Regions from separate parts of the Cobetia amphilecti genome, predicted to be linked through region 3. Evidence: predicted binding sites of a transcription regulator. Region 3 holds the regulator's gene; each other region holds the start of a gene.
The links. Region 3 encodes PhoB, which activates phosphate uptake and scavenging genes when phosphate is short. Its sites were predicted from a motif close to TGTCATANNNNTGTCANA; they were not measured.
Positions count from the first base shown of each region.

Region 1: a site for PhoB is predicted at 2,000-2,017, ahead of phbB (acetoacetyl-CoA reductase). Genes of this name have one in related genera too.
Region 2: a site for PhoB is predicted at 2,707-2,724, ahead of R1T44_RS09335 (bifunctional 2',3'-cyclic-nucleotide 2'-phosphodiesterase/3'-nucleotidase). Genes of this name have one in related genera too.
Region 4: a site for PhoB is predicted at 2,424-2,441, ahead of R1T44_RS00235 (NAD(P)H-quinone oxidoreductase). Genes of this name have one in related genera too.

Region 1 is NZ_CP136695.1:33,469-37,372, forward strand. Features, by position in the region: gene R1T44_RS00135 (DUF349 domain-containing protein) at 1-977, shown strand, start outside; gene phbB (acetoacetyl-CoA reductase) at 1,129-1,875, opposite strand; tRNA gene R1T44_RS00145 (tRNA-Met) at 2,246-2,322, shown strand; tRNA gene R1T44_RS00150 (tRNA-Met) at 2,375-2,451, shown strand; tRNA gene R1T44_RS00155 (tRNA-Met) at 2,495-2,571, shown strand; gene R1T44_RS00160 (EVE domain-containing protein) at 2,741-3,220, shown strand; gene R1T44_RS00165 (tetratricopeptide repeat protein) at 3,355-3,904, shown strand, end outside.
Region 2 is NZ_CP136695.1:2,165,247-2,169,150, reverse strand. Features, by position in the region: gene R1T44_RS09345 (alpha/beta fold hydrolase) at 1-11, opposite strand, end outside; gene R1T44_RS09340 (hypothetical protein) at 189-494, shown strand; gene R1T44_RS09335 (bifunctional 2',3'-cyclic-nucleotide 2'-phosphodiesterase/3'-nucleotidase) at 660-2,570, opposite strand; gene R1T44_RS09330 (MFS transporter) at 2,762-3,904, opposite strand, start outside.
Region 3 is NZ_CP136695.1:273,044-276,947, forward strand. Features, by position in the region: gene R1T44_RS01220 (chorismate--pyruvate lyase family protein) at 1-334, shown strand, start outside; gene ubiA (4-hydroxybenzoate octaprenyltransferase) at 402-1,292, shown strand; gene phoB (phosphate regulon transcriptional regulator PhoB) at 1,516-2,205, shown strand; gene phoR (phosphate regulon sensor histidine kinase PhoR) at 2,213-3,535, shown strand; gene cysZ (sulfate transporter CysZ) at 3,722-3,904, opposite strand, start outside.
Region 4 is NZ_CP136695.1:49,582-53,485, reverse strand. Features, by position in the region: gene R1T44_RS00245 (tetratricopeptide repeat protein) at 1-383, shown strand, start outside; gene R1T44_RS00240 (3'-5' exonuclease) at 650-1,150, shown strand; gene R1T44_RS00235 (NAD(P)H-quinone oxidoreductase) at 1,341-2,309, opposite strand; gene R1T44_RS00230 (lysophospholipid acyltransferase family protein) at 2,522-3,904, shown strand, end outside.

The DNA.
Region 1 (3,904 bases), 240 kb from region 3:
GCCACACGCCGGTGCCCGCAGGTCCCGGTCGCCAGCTGTCGCACCGCTTCGGCGAGGCACTGACGGCACTGCAGGGGCTGATCGACAGCCGCGCGGGCCAGATCGCCGCCGCCAAGCAGGCACTGGTCGACGCCGTCGAGGCGCTGGCCAATGAGGACTCGCCGGCACGCGCACGCGCCGAGCAGGCCAAGGCACTGCAGAGTCGCTGGCGCGAGATGGGCCGCGCGCCCAAGGGCGAAGAGCAACGCCTGTGGGCCGCCTTCCGCGCGGCGTGTGACCGTATCTTCGCTGCACGCGATCAGGACCGCGAAGACCGCGACAGCCGCGAGCAGGCACGCCTGGATCAGTGGCAGGCGCTGATCGAACGCCTCGACAGCTGGGAGCCGGAGACACTGGAAGACGCCGCCCTGCTCGATGACGCCCTGAAGGAAGCCGACACCCTTGGCCCGCTGCCGCGCGGCAAGCGGGGCGACGGCATGCGTCGTCGCTGGACCGGCATTCTCAAGCGTCGTGAGCAGCGTCTGGATGAACTGCACGCCCTGCAGCTGCGCGAGGAATGGCAGCAATGGCGTGATCTGCTCGAACAGCACGCCGTGGCGGATGCCAGCGCGCGCAACGGCGACGTGCAGGATGTCGAGCTGCCGAACACCTCGGCCTTCGACGACAACAGCCGTCAGGCCAATGCGGCGCGCAACCAGATGCGCCAGGCCCTGCCGAGCAACTGCAGCGCCGCCAACGAGCGCCTGGCCGAGCTGCGTGTCCACCTGGCCATTCTGTTCGAGGCCCCGCTGGGCAGCGAAGATGAATCACGCCGCCTGACAGTGCAGGTCGCGCGCATCAACCAGCAGCTGGGTGAGCGCATGGAGCGTGAAGAAGAGCTGGATGAGGTGCTGGATGCGCTGCTCGCCAACGGTCCGCTGGACTGGGACGCCTGGCAGACCGAACTGCCGCGCTTCGATGCGCTGTTCAATCACTGAGCCAGTGCTCTTGAGCTGGTGACGACGCGCTCGCAAGACTGAAGTCATGGCAACGAAAAGCCCCCGTCTCGATAGAGACGGGGGCTTTTTCATTCTCTCGCCAGGCGGGGCCGGGTGCCAACCCTGCTCTGGCTCGCGCTAGCGCAGAGCATCAGCCCATGAACTGGCCGCCATTGATATCCAGGTTGGCACCGGTGATGAAGCCGGATTTCTCGTCGGCCAGGAAGGCGACCGCACGTGCGATCTCGTCCGGCTGACCATAACGCTTGACCGGGATGGTCTCGCGGATCGATTCACGGATCTCTTCGGGGATCTTCATGATCATGTCGGTGGCGATGTAGCCCGGTGACAGGGTGTTGACGGTAATGCCCTTGGTCGCGGTTTCCTGCGCCAGCGCCATGGTCAGACCATGCATGCCCGCCTTGGCGGCCGAGTAGTTGACCTGCCCGAACTGGCCCTTGCGGCCATTGATGGAGGAGATGTTCACGATGCGGCCGTACTTGTGCTCCAGCATGTCATTGATGACGGCACGGCAGGTGTTGAAGACGCTGTCGAGGTTGCAGTTGATGACTTCGCGCCACTGCTCATAGCTCATCTTGCGCATGGAGGTATCACGCGTGATGCCGGCGCAGTTGACCAGAACCGCGATCGGGCCGAAGCGCTCGCGGATTTCGTTGACGCCTGCCTGACAGGCTTCGAAGTTGTCCAGCTCGATGCCGGACAGTGCGATGTTCTCGAACCCGGCAGCGCGCTGTTCCGACAGCCACCCCTCTGCCTTTTCCTTGTTCCTGTAACCCGCAATTACCTGATACCCCTGGTTCGCCAGCTCGCGGCAGATAGCGGAACCAATGCCACCGGTACCACCGGTAACCCATGCGACGGGTGCTGTTTGTGTCATCTTATTGTGTCTCCCTAATCCTGGAACGTCCTGTGTCCTTGGCTTGGGCACAGCTTGGCGAATCTGCGGACACCCCCGCCCTGAGAAAACGAGAATGCCTGCAACGACAACAATGACCCGCGCCTCTAACAGCCTGATGACAATCGTGCACTCTGTGACGCCTGCCATCCGCCTGCGCGAGGCGCGTCCTCCTCAGTATGGACAGGATGCAGCGGGAATGTATGTAGCAGATCTCTCACACAAGATGCCGATTATCGCTCGAGGTACGCAGACGGGTTGGTGTCGACTCACCGGACACGAGAAGTTTGCGTCAATTACGGGATAACGGTTGACGCAGCACTGTATATCCTTATACTACGCCCCACGTTGATGCGGGGTGGAGCAGTCTGGTAGCTCGTCGGGCTCATAACCCGAAGGTCATCGGTTCAAATCCGGTCCCCGCTACCACTGACAAGTCGTTGCCTATCAGGCAATTGCCGGTCAGACACCAACGTGATGTTGCGGGATGGAGCAGTCTGGTAGCTCGTCGGGCTCATAACCCGAAGGTCATCGGTTCAAATCCGGTTCCCGCTACCAACCTCTGATGCGTCAGAGTTGGAGCAAAGGCAGTACCCAGTGTTGCGGGGTGGAGCAGTCTGGTAGCTCGTCGGGCTCATAACCCGAAGGTCATCGGTTCAAATCCGGTCCCCGCTACCAAGAATTCGAAAGGCCTGATGCCATGCATCAGGCCTTTTTCGTATGCGTGAAATTCCTGTGCGATGATGGCGAGGAAGCCGGTTCTCGGGCCTGGCTACCCCTATCCACACCGGGCCCCTTCACACCTGGCCCTTCACACTCATCACGTCAGTCCCAAGGGAGTGCCTGCATGCGCCACTGGCTGGTCAAGACCGAACCCGATGCCTTCTCGCTGGATGACCTGCGCCGCGAATCACCGGCGCTCTGGGATGGCGTGCGCAACTATCAGGCGCGCAACTTCCTGCGTGAGATGCAGCTCGGTGATGTCGTGCTCATCCAGCACTCCAGCTGCAAGGTGCCTGCGGTGGTCGGACTGGCCGTCGTCAGCGAACTCGCCCTGCCCGACCCGACGGCCAGTGACCCCGAGCACAAGGGCTTCGACCCACGTCAGGTGGCGGACATCGATGCCGACAAGCCTCCGCGCTGGGTCGCCCCGCGTCTGAGCTACCTTCGCCCGCTGCGCACCACCCTGCCCATCGCGCGCCTGAAGGCCCGGCCCGAGCTGGCGGACAGCCACCTGGTCCGCCGCGCACGCCTGTCCGTGATGCCGCTCAGCGAGAGCGAAGCCGCCTGCATCGCCAGCCTGGCCGGCGACACCCTGCTGCCGTGAACCGATGCGCCCGGGACGCTCGCGCGAGGAAGTGTCCGGCAGCGCCTTGAACTCCACTGCGACGGGCCGCATCATCAGGCCAACCGGCTCGCGCGCGAGCCTTGAATCGCAGACAGAATTTCGGGGCATGCACCATGATCATCGATCCCAATACCGGCCAGCCACTGACCGGCAATGACACCACCGCCGCCCAGCCACAAGGGGTGGTCGGCGGCGGTGCCGCCAGTGCACCGCGCCAGGCAGAAGACGCCAACACCTACATCATCGATGTGGACATGAGCAATCTTCAGCAGGTGCTGGAAGCCTCACAGCAAGTGCCGGTACTGCTGGATTGCTGGTCGCCGCAGAGCGAGCATTGCCTCGTCCTGACGCCGATCCTCGAGAAGCTGGCACGTGAATATGCGGGCGGCTTCATCCTGGCCAAGCTGAACGCCGAGGAACAGCAGGACATCGCCGCTCAGCTGGGCGTGCGCTCGGTGCCGGACGTCAAGCTGGTCATCCAGGGCGGTCTGGCAGGCAACTTCACCGGCGCGCGTCCGGAAGCCGAGATTCGCCAGTTCCTCGAGCAGCACAAGGTCCAGCCGGCGGCAGGAGCAGGCCCCAGCCTCGCGGAGCAGGCGGCCACTGCACTGGAAAGCGGCGACCTCGTCACCGCCAAGGCGCTGTATCAGCAACTGGCGCAGG
Region 2 (3,904 bases), 1.9 Mb from region 3:
TCGTGGCTCATTGCTGACCTCTTCGCTTGATGAATACTCAATCACGGCCTGGCGAAACAGTGCTATATCGCGGTGATGCCGTGAACGTGGGACCACCTTACGGATTCCTGAGCGATCACTCAAGCACGATTTTGATTGATTGCTCAAAATACGCTTTAATGGCCCCATCAAATTCAAGGGAAACGCCCATGGCCCGTGTCATCAACCGCAGTCTGCTCGATCTTCGTCGCCTGACCATCAACCTGGTGACCTACCCCGAAGGCCACAGCGTGATGCGCCACAACGACCCGATGGGCAGCGGCAGCTACTACAAGCTCAATATCGTGCTCAAGAAGCCCCGCCGGGGCGGTGTCTTCGAGACCGATGGCAGCCTCTTTCGCCTCGCGGACCGCGTGGTGCTGTTTCGCCCCGACCTTCACGAACACAGCGTCAGCCGCATCGAGCGCGGCAAACGCGTGCTGCTGAGCATCGCCTTGCACGCACCTTGGCGCTGACCCGCAATGGGACTGCGCAAAAGAACCTGAGGCAAAAGCGAATAATGAAACAGATAGCGGGTAGCGCCAAGTGACAAAAAAACGCCAGTCAGCAATTGCTGACTGGCGTTTTTTCCCACCTGAATCCAGGCCAGGAACGACGTGCTCGACAATGTGCTGCCTTGGCTATTCCATCCGGTCCAGCCCGACGCGATAACGGGCAAAGCCCATCTCGTCCTGATCCACCAACGTCATCGGGTAGACCGCCTGGGCATCAATGAACTGCTGCGCATCCTCGCCGGGGGCGGTGGTGAAGCGAATGTCCAGCGGGGTATCGGTGTCGATCGCGGCCAGCCGCCAGTTGTGATCCGCCGCGGGGTCCACCGCGCCCTGCTGCTGCGTCTGGCGCGAGATGTACTGGGCCAGAATGCTGCGATTTTCATCCGGTGACGCGAAAGCGATATGCGACTCTCCGGTGCCGGGGAAGTCCTCGCCGTAGGCGCGATAGTTGTTGGTCGCGAGCAGGAAGACCTCGTCGTCCTTGACCGGCTCGCCCTGGTAGGCGAGTCCCTGAATACGGTGGGCATCGGCGTCGATCAGCGCGCAATTGCCGTCGTAACGCGCCGGCTGCGTGACATCCACCCGGTACTCGACGCCATCGATCACGTCGAAGTTGTAGCTGCGGAAACCTTCCCAGTTGATCAAGGGCTGGGGCGTGGCGAGATCCGGATCAATGCGATGGAACTGGCCGGCGCTGCACTCGAGCCATTCCCGCACTTCCCTGCCGGTGACCTTGAGCGCCACCAGCGTATTCGGATAGAGATAGAGATCGGCGGCATTGCGGAAGCTCAGCTCGCCCGCCTCCATCTCGGTGAACTGGGTCGGATCATTGTGACGGCCGCCGACCTTGAACGGCGCGGCTGCCGAGAGAATCGGCAAGCCTTCCAGGTCCGGGTCGCCTTCGACGAAGCGTTTGACGTAATCGGCCTGGGCGCGATTGACGATCTGGATCGTCGGGTCGTCCTGCACCAGCGCCAGATAGCTCTTCATCGCCGCACTGGCGCGTCCGATGCTGCGATTGACGTACTCGCGCGTGGCGTCGTGCTCATGATCGACCAGCGCCGCCAGTTCGGCATCTTCCGCCACTTGCGCCTCGCCCCCTACCTGAATAGGGCGGGCTTCTGTCTGGCCGCTCACTACCCGCCACTGGCCCGAGGCATTGCTCAGTTCGAGATCCATCACGCCCACATGGCTGCCCCAGTGCCCCGGCATCATCGCCGGCACGCCATTGAGGGTGCCCCTGGCGATATCGGCCCCCGGTACCTCGGCGAATTCCTCGCTGGGGAAGACGGCATGGGCATGCCCGAAGGCGATGCCATCGATGCCCTCGACCTGCGAGAGGTAATACACCGAATTCTCGGCCATCACCCGGTAGGGGTCGGTCGAGATGCCGGAGTGCGGGATGGCGATCACCACATCCGCGCCCGCCCGGCGCATCTCGGGCACCCAGCGCCTGGCGCTCTCGGTGATGTCCTCGGCCGTCAGGCGGCCCTGGAGGTGCTTGCGGTCCCAGGTCATCACCTGCGGCGGTGCGAAGCCGATATAGCCGATCTTCAATGTCTGAGCGTTGCCCTCACTGTCGGTGAAGGCATGGGCGGTGATCTGGTAGGGCGTGAAGTACGGCTCGCCTGTCGTGGCGTCCAGCAGGTTGGCGTTCACATAGGGGAACTGCGCGCCGGACAGCGCCCGTTCGAGATACTCGAGCCCGTAATTGAATTCATGATTGCCGATATTGCCGACATCGTAATCCAGCTGATTCATGACCTTGTAGGCCGGGAAGACATCACCCTCCTCGAGACCTTCTGCCGCCATGTAATCGCCCATCGGGCTGCCCTGGATGAGGTCGCCATTGTCCAGCAGCACGCTGTTGGCTACCTCGGCACGCGCCTGCTTGATCAGACCTGCCGCGCGTACCAGGCCGATGCGCACGCTGGGCCGGTCCTTGTAATAGTCGTAATCCATCACGTTGGCGTGGATGTCGGTGGTCTCGATCACGCGCAGTGACAGCGTCGCGGCATTGGCTGGCTGAACGATCATGAAGATACCTCCGAGACTGGCCAGGCCAAGGATGGCTGCCCGCAAAGGCGGCTTGCGCCGACGTCCGGGGTGCTGCGCAACAGCTGGCGAGTCAGACGCCCGTTGATCTTCGCTAGCCGATGAAGCATTCGCCATCTCTCACTTCCTTGTCATGGGGGGATGTGCCAGTGCCCCTTGGGGGCAGCGCTCCATTATTCAGATGCCGACGCCTCAGGCAACTGGCGGTCTCTGCCCGCCAGCCAGCCGACACCTGCCATCAGCACACTGAGGACGGCGCAGACCATCAGTGCCAGCTGCCAATTGCCCTGCATATCGTAGAGCGCGCCGATCAGCGGCGGCCCCATGGCCGCGAGCAGATAGCCCAGCGTCTGCGCCATGCTCGACAGTGAAGCCGACTGCATGGCATCACGCGCCCGCAGCCCCATGAATGACAAGGCGAGAATGAAGCTGGCCCCGGAGCCCGCGCCCAGCAACAGCACCCACACCAGTGCCCACTTTGGCATCAGCCATAGCCCGATGAATCCCGCCAGCGACATGCAGGGCGTCGCGAAGGCGATCAGGCGTTGATCCTTCAGGCGCGGCATCAGGGGCACCAGAATCAATCCCGGCAAGGCCGAAGCCAGCTGGAGTAGACCATGCAACGAGCCCGCCTTCTCGGCTGAGAAGCCATTGTCCGCCAGCATGCTCGGCAGCCAGCTGTTGACGGTATAGAACAGCAGCGAATTGATGCCCATGAAGAGCGTCACCTGCCAGGCCAGTGGCGAATGCCACACGGCTGCCTGACGCACCGGCCGCGCGGCACCCTTCTCGACGTCCTTCTCGGCACCCTTCTCGGCTTCCTTCGCCGCCGCCGGCAGGGAGCGACGTGACAACTGCGGCCACCACACCCCCATCGTCACCAATGGCAAAACGACCACTATGAGCATCGCGTACTGCCAGCCAGCGCTGCTGCCCTGTGCCAACGGCACCATCAGCGCCGAGGCGATGGCGGCCATGATGCCCATGGTCAGCACATAGCAGGAGGTCAGCAGCGCGACATGCTGCGCAAAGCTGCGTTTGACCAGACTGGGCAGCAGCACATTGCCCACGGCAATGCCCGCCCCGATCAGGCCGATACCCAGATAGAGGGCCAGCATGCTGCCCTGCACCCGCAGCACGATGCCCGCGGCGATCGTCACCAAGGCGAGGAAGAGACTGCGTTCAAGCCCGAGACCTCTGGCGAGGCGCGGCACCCAGGGCGAGACGACGACGAAGGCCAGCAGCGGCAGAATCATCAACAGGCCAGCCGCCGTGGCATTGAAGCCCAGCGCCGCCTGCAGGCGCTCCAGCAGTGG
Region 3 (3,904 bases):
ACGCCGGCATGTCTGGCGACGCGAAGTGGCACTCTGTCATGGCGATACACCATGGGTGATCGCACGCTCGCTGGCGGCGCTGGACCTGGCCCACGGTCATCGCCTCTCGACGCTGGGCGAGCGCTCGCTGGGCCATTGGCTGTTTCGCCAGCCCGACCTGACCCGCAGCGCCATCGATGTCAGCCGCGCCCCGCTGGTGCTTTCGAGCCCCAGGCCGCTGGCCCGCACCACCAGCCTGTGGATGCGCCGCTCGATGTTCTCGCATGGTCGCTTCAAGGTGCTGGTGCAGGAGGGCTTCACACCGGCCTTCCAGCACGCGCTGCAGCTGGCCTGAGCCTTGCGCCCGACTGGCCTCGTATCCCTCTCTTCCCTTGCCCACTACCACCCGCCCAGGAGCCCCGATGACCGCGTCATCCACTTCCGCCGCTTCGCGTCCTTCCAGACTGGCCGACTACCTCGCCCTGACACGGCTGGACCGCCCCATCGGCACCTGGCTGCTGATGTGGCCGACCCTGTGGGCACTGTGGCTGGCGGCAGATGGCATTCCCGAGCGCACGACCCTGCTGATCTTCATCGCCGGGGTCTATCTGATGCGCGCCGCCGGCTGCGTCATCAACGACTACGCCGACCGCCATTGGGACAAGCATGTCGAGCGCACGCGTGACCGGCCGCTGACCTCGGGCCGCATTTCGGAGCGCGAGGCGCTGACGCTGTTCGGGGGGCTGGTCGCGGCCGCCTTCGTGCTGGTGTGCTTCACCAACCTGACCACGGTGCTGCTGTCGATCGTCGCCGTGCTGCTGGCGGCCAGCTATCCGTTCATGAAGCGCTTCCATCATCTGCCCCAGGTGGTGCTGGGCGCCGCCTTCGGCTGGGCGATTCCGATGGCCTTCGCCGCGACGCTGGAGGAGGTACCGACCTACGGCTGGTGGCTGTTCGCGGCCAACCTGATGTGGACGGTGGCCTACGACACCGCCTACGCGATGGTCGATCGCAACGACGACCTCAAGGTGGGCATCAAGTCCACCGCCGTGCTGTTCGGGCGTGCCGACAAGCTGATGATCGGCCTGTTGCAGCTGGGCATGCTGGCGGTGTTGATCGGCATCGGCCTGCAGCTGGCGCTGGGCATCTTCTACTGGCTGGGGCTGGCTGCTGCCGCCGTCACCTTCGTCTGGCAGCAACGTCTGATCCGTGAGCGTGAGCGTGCGCCCTGCTTCCAGGCATTCCTCAACAATCATTGGACGGGTCTGCTGATCTTCGCCGGTATCGCCCTGGCGACCTGGCCGATGAGCTGACTCCTGCATAAACATTAGTATTATTTAATCTAAAGCGACCCCTGCCCTCTGTTGCTCCCCAGCCCACGGTTCATGCCTGCCTGCCGCGCCTCCAAGGCGGCTGGCAGGCTTGCGTGCAAGCTGCCATGCTGGCAGTTGTCATCTCGTTGTCATATAAGCGGGTTGTAATCGTCATCGACTTGTCATTCTGGCGCGTGCGCCGACTGCTGCATGGGATCTAGCGATGAGCTCCAAGACCGTACTGATTGTCGACGATGAATCCTCGATTCGCGAGATGATCGCCGTTGCCCTCGAAATGGCGGATTACCGCGTGCTGGAGGCAGACAATGCCCAGGACGCCCACGCCATCGTCGTCGATGAAAAGCCCGATCTGCTGTTGCTGGACTGGATGATGCCGGGCACCAGTGGCCTGGAGCTCGCGCGGCGCCTCAAGCGTGACGAGACCACCTCGGAGCTGCCGATCATCCTGTTGACCGCCAAGGGCGAGGAAGACAACAAGATTCAAGGTCTGGAAGCCGGTGCCGACGACTACATCACCAAGCCCTTCTCGCCGCGCGAGCTGGTCGCCCGTCTCAAGGCCGTGCTGCGTCGCACCACTCCCAAGGGAGTCGAGGAGGCGGTGGAAGTCGAAGGCCTGATGCTCGACCCGGCCAGCCACCGCGTCACCGCCCACGGCAACTCGCTGGATGTCGGCCCGACCGAATATCGCCTGCTGCAGTTCTTCATGACGCATCAGGAGCGTGCCTACACTCGCAGCCAGCTGCTCGATCAGGTATGGGGCGGCAACGTCTATGTCGAGGAGCGCACCGTGGACGTGCACATCCGTCGCCTGCGCAAGGCGCTGGGCACAGGCCATCAGCATCTGATCCAGACCGTCCGCGGCACCGGTTACCGCTTCAGCGCTCAGGCCTGAGGGATTCATGCGCTATTGGACCAACGAGCTATGGCGCCTCGGCTACCTTGCCGGTGGCTTCGGCCTGATCGGTGGCCTGCTGGGTCATCTGGGCTGGGGCCTGGCGCTGGGTCTTTCGCTGTATCTGTTCGTCCATCTCAAGCACTTGAAGAGCCTCTACACCTGGCTGATCACCAATCCCCATGAAGAGCCGCCGCCCGGCGATGGCGTCTGGGGAGACCTGCTCGATCGTCTCTACCGCTACCAGAAGGGCCAGCGTCAGGCTCAGGAGCGACTGCGCAGCATCCTCAACCGTATCCAGGAATCCTCCGAGGCCATGCGCGACGGCCTGGTGATGCTGGACAACCACGGTGACATGGAATGGTGGAACAGCGCTGCCGAGCAGCTGGTCGGTCTCAAGGCCAGCCACGACCGCGGCCAGCACATCACCAACTATCTGCGTGACCCCGTCTTCATCGACTACTTCAATCGGCTGGCCTACCGCGAGCCGCTGACGCTCCAGTCGCCGCTGTCTGACAACCTGACGCTGCAGATCTCCATCACCCTGTTCGGTGACAACGAGCGTCTGGTCATGCTGCGTGACGTCACCCGCCTCTATCGTCTTGAAGAGATGCGCCGCGACTTCGTGGCCAATGTCTCCCATGAGCTGCGCACGCCGCTGACGGTGCTGGCAGGCTATCTCGAGACCTACTCCGATTACGCCGATGACCTGCCACCGCGCTGGCAGCGTGGACTGGGCCAGATGCAGAGCCAGACCGACCGCATGCAGCACCTGGTCGAGGACCTGCTGACCCTGTCACGCCTGGAAACCGACGAGCTGTCCGACAATGGTCGCTGCATCGACATGAGCGCCCTGCTCGGCCATATCCGCGACGACGCCGAAGGCCTGTCCCAGGGGCGCCACACCTTCTCCATCGAGGCCGATGCCAGCCTGTCTCTGCGCGGTGAGGAGCAGGAACTGCGCAGCGCGATCTCGAATCTGGTCTTCAATGCGGTGCGCTACACCCCCGAAGACTGTCATATCACCCTGCGCTGGAAGGCGGATGACCAGGGCCTGCTGGTCGAGGTGGAAGATGACGGGGACGGCATCGACCCGGTCCACCTGCCGCGCCTGACCGAGCGCTTCTACCGCATCGACAAGGGCCGCAGCACCGCCACGGGAGGCACCGGCCTCGGGCTTGCCATCGTCAAGCATGTGCTGATTCGCCATCAGGGCCATCTGGAGATCGACAGCCACCCCGGCGAGGGTGCGCGCTTCCGCTGTCACTTCCCCGACGAGCGAGCCTGTCAGGCGAGCGCTCCCCAGGCCAGCAGTGCGCTAGCCCAGTGATGTGCTGATTCCGTGATGATCTGACCCGGACGCCAGCCCAACGCAGAACGCCCCGCAGCCACCTCGAAAGGAGGCGACTGCGGGGCGTTTCGTTTGGTCAATCAGACGACGCTGCGGCTATTTCAGCGACGAGCCAACTTAGCGACGAGCCAGTTCAGCGACAAGCCAGCTCTGCGACAGGCTGTCTCAACGACGCGGCGCCGGCAACTGACGGTAGTGGCTCTGCCACATCAGTACCGCCCCGGCGACGGCGCCCGGGATGAACAGCAGATTGGCCAGCGGCACCAGCGTCATGACGAACACCGCGGCGCCGAAGGTCAGTGAGGGCCACCAGCGCGCCTTGAGGCGCTGCTTCATGTCACCGAAGCT
Region 4 (3,904 bases), 220 kb from region 3:
CCATGCGTCTGTTCAATCACTGCGCCAATGCCGGTCACACCGGTGCGTTGTCATTGTACGGGCACATGCTGTTCCAGCGCGGCAACTCCGCTCAGGAAAAGGCCAAGGGCGCGCGTTTCGTCATCAAGGCCGCACAGGCCGGTGACGTGCATGCCCAGTATCAGGCGGCGCGTATCTATGAGTATGGCTGTGCCCAGTATCAGAGCGATCCGGCCAAGGCCGTGACCTGGTACGCACGTGCCGCCGAGTGCCGCCATGCTCTCGCGGCCCAGCGCTTGGCGCGTGCCTATCGTGAAGGCTCCCTCGGTCTGGCGGTCTGCCCGCACAAGGCCGAGCAGTGGGAAGCCCACGCCCGCACGGGTGGTGAGGCAGACCTGCACTGAGCTGATGTACTGACCTGATGTACCAGCTGCTGTACTGCCCTCGCTGCCACTGACAACGCCCTCTTCGTGAGGGCGTTGTCGTCTCTGGCCCTCCCGCGCGCGTCTCTTGAACGTGATGCCAGCGTGATGGAGCAGATTGACCTGATGCCTGCGTTGACAGCGTCACGCTCAGGACTCGCCAAGCAGGGGGCAATTCCCGTAACCTGAGGACATTCAACCTCTTCTCGCCCGGGCCCTGTCTGCCTGAGATACCTTGGGAGATTCGTGTGACGCTGCCTATTCTGCTCGATATTGAAGCCTCCGGCTTTGGCCGTGGTAGCTATCCGATCGAGATCGGGCTGGCGCGTGCCGACGGCAGCAGTTGCGCCTTCCTGATACAGCCTCTTGATGAGTGGGTGCATTGGGACCCGAAGGCGGAGCTGTTGCACGGCATCTCACGGGCACGGCTGGCACGCGAAGGGCGGCCAGTGCGTGAGGTGGCGCAGTGGGTCAATGATGAGCTGGGTGAGGCCGGAATCGCCTACAGCGACAGCTGGGGCTACGACAATACCTGGCTCTCGCTGCTGTTCTATCATGCCGGCATGCTGCCGCGCTTTCGTCTCGAGGCGCTCAGGCGGCTGCTCGATGAGGAGCAACTGAATTGCTGGGCGGAGCTCAAGGAAGCGGTGATCGCCGAGGGCGGCATCCAGCGCCATCGCGCCGGAGATGACGCCCGTCTGCTGCAACTCACCTGGCAGAAAGCCCAGTCGATCGGGCGAAGCGAATAAGCCTCCGCCGGATGCCTCGGGGTCTACGCCTGGCGGCATGAGCGACACTGCTGTCAGGCCGGGTGTTGTCAGGCGGAGCAGTGAGCACGAGATAGCGCCAATAAAGCCAAAAAAGCGGCAGCCCACTGGGCTGCCGCTTTTTTATGCTGGTGCTTTTTTCATGCTGATGTCATCAGCGCCATGACGAGGCTCAGGCGCCCGTCACCGCCAGCAACACCTTGCCGGTGCTGGCGTTGTCCTGCACATAGGCATGCGCGGCATCGGCTTCCTGGATCGGCCAGCTCTTGTCGATATGCGGGCGCAGCTCACCCCGTGCCAGGCGTGGCCACACATGCACGTAGAGCGCATCCAGTACCATGCCCTTGCCATCGGGGGAGCGCGACCGCAGGGTCGAGCCGATCAGGCGCTGACGCTTCATCAGCATGCGACCCAGATCCAGCTCATCCATGCGCCCGCCCATCAGGCCGATCAATACCATGCGGCCATCCTGTTTCAGCACCTGCTGATTGTCGGCCAGATAGCCGCCGCCCACCGGGTCGAGAATCATGTCGGCGCCACCCCAGTCGTTCACGGCCTCGACGAAGCTGCCATCGTGGCGATTCCAGCCGGCATCCGCGCCGAGGCGCAGGCAGGTCTCCAGCTTCTCCTGGCTACCGACGGTCACGAAGCACGGATGCCCGAACAGCCCGCACAACTGGATGGCGGTGGTACCGATGCCGCTGGCACCGGCGTGCAGCAGCACGCGCTCCTTGTGCTTGAGGTTGCCCTCGATGAACAGGTTCAGCCAGGCGGTGGCGAACATCTCCGGCAGGGCGGCGGCGTCTCGCAGGCTATAGCCCTCCGGCACCGGCAACACCTGCAGGGCGTTGACGACCACCTCCTCGGCATAGCCGCCACCGGACAGCAGCGCACAGACCGGATCACCGACCTTGAAGCGCTCGACGTGGCGGCCGACCTCACGAATGGTGCCACTGACCTCCAGCCCCAGGATCTGACTGGCACCTTCGGGGGGCGGATATTGGCCGGCACGCTGCATCAGGTCGGCGCGGTTGACGCCGGCCCAGGCCACCTCGATACGCACCTCATCCGAGGCGATCCCGTGCGGGGCCTCGGTTTCCTGCCAGACCAGTGATTCATTCTCGACGGCTATCGCAAACATTCGCTCTCTCCTTGGCGTGGCAGTCGCGCTGCCTGTTCGTACGCGGATGATATCTGTGCCGGGGCGCATCGGCCGCGGACCACGTGGGCGACTGTCATCTCACTGTACGGGGACTGTGACGCATCTGTCATGAAGTGGCGCGAACCTGACGTGATATCAAGCCCCATGATCCAGACATCGCGTTCCGCACTCCGTGCGGCCAAGGAGAGAGCATGATCGATACTGCCCGCGTCATCGCTGCCAAGTATCCTGCCTTTGCCAAACGTCACCCGCTGATTCGACGGCCAGCTCTGGCCATGCTGCGGCGCCTGGTACACGAGGGCGAGATCAATGCCTTCCTCGGCGAGAACTCGGACCAGCGCGGCTTCGACTTCATTGACCGCGTGCTCGATCACTTCTCCTTCGGCTACTCGGTGTCCTCGCGGGAGCGCGAGAACATTCCGGCCTACGGGCGTGTCGTCATCGTCGCCAACCATCCACTGGGGTCACTGGATGGCCTCGCGCTGCTCAAGCTGGTCGGCGAAGTGCGCCGCGACGTCAAGATCGTCGCCAATGACATCCTGATGAAGGTCGAGCCGCTGGCCCCCTTGCTGCTGCCGCTGGACAACCTCAGTCGCCGTGGCTATCGCAAGAGCAGTGGTCAGATCTGCGATGCGCTGATGAATGAAGAGGCCGTGATCATCTTCCCGGCCGGCGAGGTCTCGCGTGCAGGCCCGACCGGGCCACGCGATGGCAAGTGGCTGTCGGGTTTTCTGCATTTCGCGCGCAAGACCAACGCGCCGGTGCTGCCTATCCACGTCAGCGGGCGCAACTCGACGCTCTTCTATGCGCTGTCGTCGATCAACCGCAGCTTCGGCACGCCTCTGCTGGCGCATGAGATGTTTCGTCAGCGCGAACGGCAGCTCAAGCTGCGCATCGGCGAGCTGATCCCGCTGGAGCGCCTCGACAGCGATGCCCTCAATACCAACGCCAAGACGCGTCTGCTGCGCAAGCACCTGTATCGCATCGGGCGCGGCAAGCGTGGCCTGTTCGTGACCGAGAAGGCCATCGGCCATCCCGAGGAGCGCCAGGCGCTGCGTGAGGAACTGACGCCCTGTGAACTGCTGGGCGAGACCCGCGACGGCAAGAAGATCTATCTGTTCGATGCCTTCCCCGGCTCCAGCGTGATGCGCGAGATCGGGCGACTGCGCGAGATCAGTTTCCGGCGGGTCGGCGAGGGCACCGGCGAGCGGCGTGATATCGATCGCTATGACGCTCACTACCGGCATCTGGTGCTGTGGGATGACGCCGATCTCGAGATCGCCGGTGCCTATCGCATCGGAGAGGTACGCAAGATCATGGCGGCACATGGCGAGAAGGGGCTCTACAGCCCGACCCTGTTCCGCTTCACGCCCGAGATGTTCGAGCGCATGCAGGACGGCCTGGAGCTGGGGCGCAGCTTCGTGCAGCCGCGTTACTGGGGGCGGCGCAGCCTCGATTACCTGTGGCAGGGGCTGGGCGCCTATCTGCGCTGTCATCCCGAAATTCGCTGGCTGTTCGGCCCGGTCACGCTCTCCAACAGCTATCCGGAGGCCGCCAGGGCACTGATCGTCAGC